DNA from 2 places in the Virgibacillus tibetensis genome. Region 1 is predicted to be linked to the other one. Evidence: a T-box and tRNA genes for the amino acid it is inferred to sense, from the RefSeq annotation. Region 1 holds a T-box; the other holds one or more tRNA genes.

Evidence for each region. The T-box of region 1 lies ahead of thrS (threonine--tRNA ligase). A T-box ahead of a tRNA ligase gene usually reads a tRNA of that ligase, here a tRNA-Thr.
Region 2: it has a tRNA-Thr gene. The T-box ahead of thrS (threonine--tRNA ligase) is inferred to sense a tRNA for this amino acid. The anticodon was not compared.

What each region holds. Positions count from the first base shown of each region.
Region 1 covers NZ_JARZFX010000001.1:99,119-104,681, reverse strand. The annotation lists gene infC (translation initiation factor IF-3) at 1-203, opposite strand, end outside; ribosomal protein L20 leader region at 277-403, opposite strand; gene thrS (threonine--tRNA ligase) at 597-2,540, opposite strand; T-box leader at 2,592-2,816, opposite strand; gene ytxC (putative sporulation protein YtxC) at 2,873-3,730, opposite strand; gene dnaI (primosomal protein DnaI) at 4,582-5,511, opposite strand; gene QGM71_RS00485 (replication initiation and membrane attachment family protein) at 5,517-5,563, opposite strand, start outside.
Region 2 covers NZ_JARZFX010000020.1:5,686-11,248, forward strand. The annotation lists gene QGM71_RS20115 (YolD-like family protein) at 3-293, shown strand; gene QGM71_RS20120 (YwaF family protein) at 427-1,149, opposite strand; gene fabI (enoyl-ACP reductase FabI) at 1,242-2,018, opposite strand; tRNA gene QGM71_RS20130 (tRNA-Glu) at 2,276-2,350, shown strand; tRNA gene QGM71_RS20135 (tRNA-Val) at 2,355-2,430, shown strand; tRNA gene QGM71_RS20140 (tRNA-Thr) at 2,440-2,515, shown strand; tRNA gene QGM71_RS20145 (tRNA-Tyr) at 2,567-2,651, shown strand; tRNA gene QGM71_RS20150 (tRNA-Gln) at 2,661-2,735, shown strand; tRNA gene QGM71_RS20155 (tRNA-Lys) at 2,978-3,053, shown strand; gene QGM71_RS20160 (hydroxymethylglutaryl-CoA reductase, degradative) at 3,431-4,720, shown strand; gene mvk (mevalonate kinase) at 4,717-5,563, shown strand, end outside.

The DNA of each region.
Region 1 (5,563 bases):
TTTTTTTGTTGCTCATAGCGAAATTTACCATAGTCCATAATACGACATACTGGTGGTTTCGCGTTTGGTGCAACCAATACTAAATCTTCATTTCTAGTCTGCGCAATCTCTAATGCTTCTTGGCGTGTTTTTACTCCAAGTTGATCCCCATTTGAATCGATAAGACGTACTTCCCTAGCACGAATTTTCTCATTTACATTCATATCTTTGCTAATAGCCAGCCACCTCCAAATTATTTTAAAGTGTTACTGATCTTTGTTGACAAGTGAATTTTTATTCAATAAAAAAGTGTGCGTACATTTATGCACCCACACAGCTCCATTAGTTTATTAAAAGAGTTCGAAACCAGTCAACAGCAATTATGCGTCGATCAGGTGAGAAGCGGGTGCTTCTACTTGTCTCAGATCATTTAGTTTTATTCAACCTATATAGAATACCATTTGAATAGGATATTGTCAAGTCATACTAAAAAACTAGTTTTATCAACTATCCTCATTATAACATGAATCGAGACAGTTAAAAAGACCAGGCATTCCATTACTAACTAGTTGATGCCTGGCTTTAAAATTTAAGCTGATCATTAAATACTGATTGTGCTATTGGTTACGTAATGTTTTTACGTTAATCTCTTCATTAATCAGTAATTCAAAATCATTATAGCTAAGCGTTTCTGATTCCTTCTCACCGTATCGGCGAACATTAACTGCATTTTCTTCAATTTCATTATCACCCAATACTAAAGCAAATGGTACCTTCTGCGTTTGAGCTTCACGAATTTTATAACCGATTTTCTCGTCTCGTTCATCTACAACTACACGTATTCCCTGAAGTTTTAGTTTATCTGAAACCTCTTTTGCATAGTCTAAATGCACTCGTGGAGAAACCGGGATCACTTTTACTTGAACTGGAGCTAACCAAGTCGGGAATGCACCTTTATACTCTTCGATCAGAAAAGCAACAAAACGTTCCATAGTAGATACAACACCACGGTGAATTACTACAGGCCGGTGTTCTTTGCCATCCTCACCAATGTACGTTAATTCAAAGCGTTCAGGCAGATGGAAATCGAGTTGTACCGTAGACAACGTTTCATCTTTACCGAGAGCTGTCTTCACCTGTACATCAAGCTTGGGACCATAAAAGGCTGCTTCCCCTTCTGCTTCAATATACTTTACATTCATTTCTTCCATAGTCTCTTTAAGCATGGCTTGTGCTTTATCCCACATAGCATCATTATCCACATACTTCTCCTTATCCTCTGGATCTCGGTAGGAAAGACGGAAGTAATAATCTTTTATTCCAAAGTCTTCATAAACTTTCTGTACAAGCTCTACCACTCTAATAAATTCATCCTTTAATTGATCTGGACGTGCAAAGATATGTGCATCATTTAATGTCATTGCTCGTACACGCTGCAATCCAGCTAATGCGCCTGACATTTCATAACGGTGCATCGTACCAAGTTCGGCAATTCGAACAGGTAAATTACGATAGCTGTATAGTTGGTTTTTATAAACCATCATGTGATGCGGACAATTCATTGGACGTAATACCAGTTCTTCATTATCCATTTTCATTTCCGGAAACATATCGTCCTGATAGTGGTCCCAGTGCCCACTTGTCTTATACAATTCCACACTACCAAGTACTGGCGTATACACATGGTCGTAACCTAAACGTTCTTCTAATTCAACAATATAGTTCTCAATAATACGGCGGATTTTAGCTCCTTTTGGAAGCCATAATGGTAATCCTTGTCCTACTTTTTGAGAAACTGTGAATAATTCCAGTTCTTTTCCTAATTTACGATGATCGCGTTCTTTTCGTTCCTCTAAAATACGTAAATGTTCGTCAACCTGACCTTGTTTTTCAAACGCCGTACCATAAATTCGTTGAAGCTGCTGATTATTACTATCTCCACGCCAATAAGCCCCTGAGATACTTAGTAATTTAAATGCCTTAATTTTATTTGTTGATGGCACATGAATACCTCTACAAAGATCAGAAAATTCACCCTGTTTGTAAATAGTTACCTGTTCATCTTCAGGTATTGCGTCAATTAACTCCTGCTTTAAGTCATCCTCTTTGAACATTTCTTTAGCTTCTTCACGAGATACTTCCAGACGCTCAATCACAAGACTCTCATCAACAATTCGTTTCATTTCTTTTTCTATTTTAGGAAGATCCTCTGGTGTAATGGAATGCTCCATTTCCATATCGTAGTAGAAGCCTTCTTCAATCACAGGACCAACACCAAACTTAACATCTTTATAAATACGTTTGATTGCCTGTGCCATTAAGTGGGCTGTGGAGTGACGCATTACTTCAATACCTTCCTGGTTTTTGTACGTAATGATTTCAATCTTCCCACCATTGTATAACTCACGCTTTAGATCAACTAATTCTCCGTTCAGCTTAATTGCTACGGCCTGTTTCTTTAACCCTGACGATATAGCACCTGCAATTTCTTCACCAGTTGTACCTGCTGAGAATTGCTTCTCTGCTCCATCAGGAAAAATGATAGAAATTTCTTTTGCCATCCTAATCACTCCCATAAAAAATTAAAAAACGCCCATCCCTCTGCACAACTGCAAAGGGACGAACGTTGGATACGTCGTGGTTCCACCCTGATTTCCATAGTAATACTACGGCTTCATTGATCTTTAACGCAGATGATACGCCGCTATTTACTAATGCTTCAATAGCAGGGTTCAAAGGTGGTAATTATTTGTTGTATAGAGGAAGCTTGCAGCCTATGACTTCCTTCTCTATTCAATACTAAGACCAAATAATATTATCCTTATCGTTACCTTTATCTTAAGTAAAATGTATATAAAATGTATTATAGCGTGTTAGAATTATAAAATCAAGTTTAATTAGGATGGTTGTCTATATAATATGGAAATGGAAATTTATTATACGGTTGGAAGTCTACCTTCTCCTGAAAAATATTTATAACAGTTAGTGTTTTCGGTTCTGATGGATAGTCACCATAGATTTTAATTTTTTTCGGTGACATTGCAACCAATGGTGACAAATTTAACTCGTCTGAGTCTAAACCAACCATATATAATGGTTCATTTTGCATAATCTTACGCAGTTCCATTTTAGTAAAACGCTTCCCATTTTGTTTATAAAATGAGAAGTTGCTCCCTTGTAATATGTGCACAATATTAAAGCTTGGTTCTTTTTTAACAACATATTCACGCAGCATATTAACAAATTCCTGATGGTCTTCTTCCCTTTTAAATTCATCAATTGCTAAACCAATAAGATATATAAGTTTGTCCTTAAATACCTTTAGCCTAAATTTTACGATGGAATCAAAATGAATGGTGGTTGTATTTTTTATATTTGTGATAAATAAAGAAAACAGAACCTGCTTCGGATCCTTGTTGTTTCTGATCTGTATGCTATCCTCATCTTCCCCTGAAAATATCCAATGGGTTAATTCCATGATGCGTTCTATTTCATCTGAATTTGTATAATAATAATATTCTCTTATTACTTTTTCAATCATTGTCCCAAGACGATGCGAAACAAAAACATCAACCATGGATTGTGATATTGCTTCCACAAGATCATTATTCGGTATGTGGTCTCTAAACTGTAGATGATTCCCCCAATCTTCGTGTGTCTTCCAATTCAATTCAATTTGTTTGTTATAACGGAACAACATCTCACAAAAATGAATTACTTCCTTATCAGATTCAAAATATACCTCCAGCAATAAACATCACCCTCATCCAGAACCAAACTGTTACATTATATGGACAAACATCAGAAAAAATGAGTAATCGAATGAAACTAGTAAGTATATTAAAAACAAAGGCTCTTTTCGCGTAGTTTGTTTGCTATTGATATAAAGGACTACGTAACTGCTATGTTGATTTCCACTCCTCCGGACAGCCGCTTTCACCACTCCGAGTACAAGTGCAACATGGGCTCAGCTTCACTATGTTCGCTTTACAATGTTTTCTTTGCCGCGGGAACAGCTTCAGCCTCGGGCTAACAGGAAGTTAGTCATGAAAGCGTTGCGACAGGACGTCGCGTTTTTAGCCTTCCATCCCCACAAATCACCGCTGCGGGGTCTTCAGACACGTGCTGTTTTGAGCAGGAGTCGACTGCCCTCCGTTCCAACCAACAATCATAAATAGCGAGTTTTTATTCACTATAGCAATAGATAATGCTATAACAAAGCACAACACCAGCACAGGAAATACACGGAGACTCCAGCAGGCATGAAAACCGTCAATCTGGTCTGCAAGTGATTCAACCGTTTTGGCATGACCGCTACCCCTCCCTTCATTCAGCGATCGCTCCACTTTTTCCAGCGGTCGGCTTGCTTAATCCCGCGGCCGGACCAATTTATCCAGCGCTTTTTCAGCTTTATCCCGCGTTCAACCCGGTTCATTCAGCGACCAACCCTTTTGGCGAAGTGTATTTCCGTAGCGGTTAGCTATGACAGTAACGAGTTACGTCGTCTTTTATAGATTTAGTGTCAAAAGCAACAATCTCTAGAAAAGACCGAAAACAAAAAACTAGTACAAAAGAAAATACTCTTCCATACTAGTTCCAGTTTTATATTTCACGTCGGTTTTTACCATAAATCTCAACTTCTTTACTTACTTGCTTAATTCGTTCAACTATTCTACCAGCCTTAACCGTTTCAATTCCCCCTCGTGTAGAGGCGAGCTGGGTTTCTAATTGTTCCAGACTATAGTTGGATGTAAAGAAAACAGGTAACCTCTCCATCATGCGATATTGCAGAATAGAACCAAGTATTTCATCCCTAAACCAGGCTGATTGCATTTCAGCACCTATGTCATCCAGCATTAATACATCTGCCTTCTTGAAAAAATCTATCTTTTCATTAATGGAGTCATCTTTCATTGATGCTTTTATTTCCCTTACTAATTCAGGCATGTAAATTAGAGTTGATGATATATGCATTTCTTTTAACTTATTTGCCAATGCACCTAAAAAATAAGTCTTTCCTACACCGAAGGGCCCACTAAAGTAAATCCCCTTTTTAGGAATGCCAGACTTTGTCTCTTCTACGAAACGTAATAACTCCCTTACTCCGTTACTTCTAGTGGGGTCACTGTCAATATCACTAATTGTTGCTTCCAGAATTTCCTTAGGCATATACAAGCTTTGAACTAGTTTCTGCTGTTCTTTTTGCTTTTCGTGGTAGATCCTGCTGTGACATTTCTCATAGGACAAATGCAATTCATTGTTTTCTACATATAATATAGGTGAATAACCTTGAAGCATATTCTTACAATTACTAAATGATGAACAAGATTCGCATTGCTTGGATTGGGTTTTATATTCGTATAGTTTTATTAAGTTTTTTTCTATTTCTTTCTTACTTAGCTGTGGATGATAAGATAAAAATGTTTTGATCTCAGGATCATTTAAAACTTCGTGTTTTATTTTTATATAGTTTTCCTGAAAATTTTCATTTTCTTTCATCCACTTTTTTAATGTTGATTGTACTGGCTTCATATCAATCATCCTTGCAAATGACTATTTTTTTTGCTGCTGGAATACTGACGCA
Region 2 (5,563 bases), on a different contig from region 1:
AAATGAGCGTAAATAACACAGGTATAACGCGGGTGAAAGAAAAGGTTAAAGTGCTTAGACATTTGTGGAAAGATAAGGATGTTAGGGATCAGAGCCATCATAAGGTGCCAGATATCAATAGTAGGCTGTTATTAGCGATACATAATGAGTTGACAGTAGAAATAAAACACTATAATGGCCGTGATTTCCTAACCAGTAAAGGGAAGTTAGCAAAAGTAGATCAGAGGGATATTAGGCTGAATAACAATAAAGAAATTAAAATGGATAACATTCTGAGTGTCTATATAGAATAATTCCTCTATATCGAGGGATATAGTTTTTATGGGAAACAGTTAAACTGTGTTTCTTCCTATATACAAATCAGTTAAATTCAAATCCTATAGAATTAATGGGATAAGAATGAAGGTTAGAACTTATTTTGATTGCTTATTTTTCTTTATAGATAAAAAGTTTAAGAACCCCAAACTGCCCTATAAAAACAACCAAACCCAATAAACATAAATTAATATAATACCAAATCCCATCTCCGAGTACGTCAAAAAGTGTATCAGCTGTTGGGGTGTTAGATAGAAATAAGTAATTCGAGTTCAAGGTAGGATTAATTAGAAAGCCTATTATAGCAGCATATATAAGCAAATAACCGTAAGCTTCTAAAGTATATTTAACTGTGATCTTAACAGAGCTGCTCAACAAGAGAAAGATACTCGCAAATGATAGTACAATATGGTGTATAAAAAAGTGCCAGAAACGAAAGTGCGTGTAGTTATAAGTTAATTCAGGAGTAACAATTGCTAATAAAGCAGGTAAGAATCCAATGAAAAAAGAAATAGTGATTATTTTTTTGTTGTAAGTGGCAAGCCCTATAATTACGATTATGCCTGCTATGCTGCAAAGATGCAGGGGTAAGCTTTCTCCTGCACTCCATGACCCATTGACTACGCTCCATGTTTGATAGGATAGTTCTGATAAAGTTAATGTAACTATTATAGACCATCTAAAAACATTTAGTAAAAGATCACTCTCAGCGTACTTTTTATAAGTTATTAGTAATATAACGAGAGCGACTATATAGATTAAGATCATAGCAATGTGACTGAAGCTAAAAGGGATAAAGTGCTCGTTGCTTATCTTACCAAACCACTCTTCCATATATCTTCCCTCCCCAACATTATAAAAAAAGACGCTTTAACACAATTTCGTGTAATATAGCGTCTGTGTCTTTGTATGAAACTGGAAGAATATTAGCCGCCGATAATATGGTAGCCGGAATCAACGTGTAATACTTCCCCCGTTATTCCCCTGGATAACTCACTCATGAAGAATAAAGTTGCATCCCCAACTTGATCCTGATCCACATTTCGACGTAATGGGGCTTTTTCTTCAATTACTCCAGCTTTTTCATTAAACCCTGAAACACCTTTAGCTGATAACGTACGTATAGGGCCTGCTGAAACCGCATTTACTCGGATCCCGTGTTTGCCTACATCTTCTGCTAAATACATCACACTGGCTTCTAAAGAAGCTTTTGCAACACCCATAACATTATAACCAGGAATTACGCGCTCAGATCCCAGATACGTTTGTGTAACGATGCTGCCACCTTCTGTCATTAGTTCTTTGGCAGCTTTCGTAACAGCTACTAGTGAATATGCGCTAATTTCCTGTGCTAATAAAAAGCCATCACGCGAAGTATCTAAAAATTCCCCTTTTAGATCATCCCGGTTTGCGAAAGCAACAGAGTGAACAACCCCGTGAATAACGCCCACATTCTTTTTGATTTCAGAAAACGCATCATTAATACTCTCGTCACTTGCCACATCACACGATACAATTAACTTTGCACTTACTTCATTTTTTTCAAGTAGCTTTGTTAATTTCTGGTATGACCTTTCTTGTCTGTTTGTGAAAATTAAATTAGCTCCTGCATTATGTAATGATTTAGTTATGCCCCAAGCTATACTTCTTTCATTTGCTACTCCCATGATTACTATATTTTTACCTTGTAGTAAATTTGACATGTGTGCACCTCCAAAAAGTCTTTTGTATATTATAACCTAATTGTTTCTTATAAAGAAACTAAAGCATTGAATGTATATTTACTAAAGGAGTGGCAGTGTTTCAATAAGATATGACAGCTTAAAAAAACAAATGTAGCCAGGTTATAAAAAATTAAATAAAAATATTCTTTTTTCCCCTTTACAAAGCTTGCATAACTGGTTATAATAAAATTCGTTGCTTTGCGACAAGAACATTCATTTAAAGTTTATTATTTGATGGCCCGTTGGTCAAGTGGTTAAGACACCGCCCTTTCACGGCGGTATCACGGGTTCGAATCCCGTACGGGTCACCAACATGGAGGATTAGCTCAGCTGGGAGAGCACCTGCCTTACAAGCAGGGGGTCGCAGGTTCGAGCCCTGCATCCTCCACCATTTATTTTTGCCGGCCTAGCTCAACTGGTAGAGCAACTGACTTGTAATCAGTAGGTTGGGGGTTCAAGTCCTCTGGCCGGCACCATTTTAATTAAAATATTTTATTGTATAATAAAATAATTATAGTTAACAATACGGAGGGGTAGCGAAGTGGCTAAACGCGGCGGACTGTAAATCCGCTCCCTCAGGGTTCGGCAGTTCGAATCTGCCCCCCTCCACCATTATATTGTTGGGCTATAGCCAAGCGGTAAGGCATCGGGTTTTGATCCCGTGTATCCCAGGTTCGAATCCTGGTAGCCCAGCCATTTTTTTATTTTAGGGACCTTTTTATAGTCCAAAATTTTGATTAAAAGTAAGACTATTGTAATGAACGTTCTTTCCAAAAAATAAACAACTATAATAGAATGAGCCATTAGCTGGCCGCTAACATCATAGTATAGCTACTATGTGCAGGCCTGCGAGGAGTGCAGCATCACCGAAATAACGTGCAACACGACGAGCACTCAGATGAACATTCTTTCCAAAAAATAAGCAACTATAATAGAATGAGCCATTAGCTCAGCTGGCAGAGCATCTGACTTTTAATCAGAGGGTCGATGGTTCGAATCCATCATGGCTCACCATTTTTACAGAAATGAAAATTACGGTTAATACATCATACATATAATTTTTTCAAATAAACAAGGTCGTTATGATTGTAGACAACCTTGTTTATTTGCATTTTAGGCCGTTTTTTTACATAATAGATACAGTTATTTTTTTATTATAGGCAGATAAGAAGTGAAACCTGCTAAATGAAGTTTCATTTTATGATTATACATAGGGAAAACATGTTATAATTTGATCATAAAGTACATGTTCTAAAAAAGAGGATAGAAGGCTCGAGAACTTTGATATTTTGTGCCGAGCCTTGTGAATAACCTCATAAATTGAAAGACCTAAATAGTTTGATGCACACGAAGCTTATATACTAATTATATATATAAAAGGGTGATACAGTATGGAAACTTCTAGAATTCCTGGTTTTTATAATATGACTGTTGAAGAACGAAGAGATTTAATTAAGAATATGCATACATTTTCAGAAGAACAAACTGCAGATTTGTATTCGCAGGCACCCTTATCACCTGATACAGCTGATAAAATGATTGAAAATGTCATAGGCACATTTCCTCTTCCACTAGGATTAGGGTTGAATTTCTTAATAAATGGGAAAGAATATGTAATACCAATGGCAATTGAAGAACCATCTGTAGTTGCTTCAGCAAGTTATATTGCTAAGATTGTAAGGAAAGCTGGAGGTTTTACTACTGAGGCTACTGAACGAGTAATGATAGGTCAAATACAAGTAGTAGGATGCCCGGATATTCATGCAGCAAAGGATACACTGTTAAAAGAAAAACAATTATTAATAGAAGATGCTAATGCAGCCTATCCCAGCTTAGTAGCCAGAGGTGGCGGGGCAGAGGATCTGGAAGTAAGAATATTAAATGAAGAGACTGACTCGAAATATGGTCAGATGCTTGTATTGCATTTGTATGTTAATACATGTGACGCAATGGGAGCGAATATCATTAATACAATGGTTGAGTCACTGGCTCCGACCGTTGAGGAATTAACTAAGGGGAAAGTTTATTTGCGAATATTATCAAATTATGCAGATAAATGCCTGGCGCGTGCACGATGTGTAATCCCTCCCGAACTATTGATAACTGGTGAATACTCAGGGGAAGAAGTACGTGATGGTGTAATCCATGCTTATGAGTTTGCTGCGTCAGACCCTTATCGGGCAGTTACGCATAACAAAGGGATAATGAATGGAATTGACCCGATTGTCATTGCAACAGGAAACGACTGGAGAGCAGTTGAAGCAGGAGCCCACGCATATGCAGCACGCCACGGGAAATACAGTTCGATGACAACTTGGTCTGTAGATGAAGCGGGTAATCTTGTTGGGGAACTGGAGCTGCCAATGTCTGTAGGTACGGTGGGTGGTTCAATTCAGGTTCATCCAATAGCAAAGATTTCCCACAGTATATTAGGGGTAGAGTCTGCGCGAGAATTGGCGCAGGTTATTGTGACAGTAGGTTTAGCCCAGAATCTTGGCGCATTAAAAGCATTGGTAACTGATGGAATACAAAAAGGCCATATGGCATTACATTCTCGCTCTGTTGCCATTGCAGCAGGGGCTACTGGGGAGATGATTGATATTATTGCTAGGAAATTAGTTGAAGTAAAAGAAATCCGTGTCGGAAAAGCTAAAGAATTGGTGGAAAATTATACAAAATGAGTGCAGAAAAAGCGACAACTACAGAACAAACAGCTATAGGTATAGCTCATAGTAAACTAATACTGATAGGAGAGCATGCAGTTGTACACGGACAACCTGCCATTGCTATTCCTTTCCCATTAGTTGGGGTTGAGTCAGTTATTGAATATGTTCCAGGATCGGTGAAAATTGACAGTACCTTTTATCATGGCCCACTTGAACATGCTCCTGCTGCTTTAGAAGGGATTGTAAGTTGCATTAAAGGAACGTTAGAGCATCTTCAATTACCATGCAGTGATTTATTAATTCGTATTAAATCGTCAATACCACCAGGCAAGGGACTCGGTTCCAGTGCGTCGGTGGCAATCTCTATTATACGATCTCTATTTGCTTATTCTAATGATCATTATTCAGAAGAAGAGCTATTGAAATTGGCGAATATTGCTGAAACGTTTGCCCACGGTGCACCGAGTGGTATTGACACGATGACCATTACTTCTGAATCACCTGTGTGGTATGAAAAAGAGCATCTCATTGATTTTATAAACTTAAGTGATGACTTTCACTTTGTAGTAGCAGACTCTGGAAGAATCGGCGATACTCGATTAGCAGTCGAATCAGTTGCGGGCTTATTAAAGTCTGCACCGAGGAGAATTCAAAAAAAACTTGACCGGATTGGTGAACTAACTTATCTGGCTAAACATGCACTTGAGAAAAAAGGGAAGCATATTCTAGGTCAGATGTTAAACGAAGCTCAAAAGGAATTGGAAGCTCTAGGAGTAAGTGATGCTGGGCTAGATAGATTAATTCATTTTGCTCGTAAGGAAGGTGCACTAGGTGCCAAACTTACAGGTGGTGGTAATG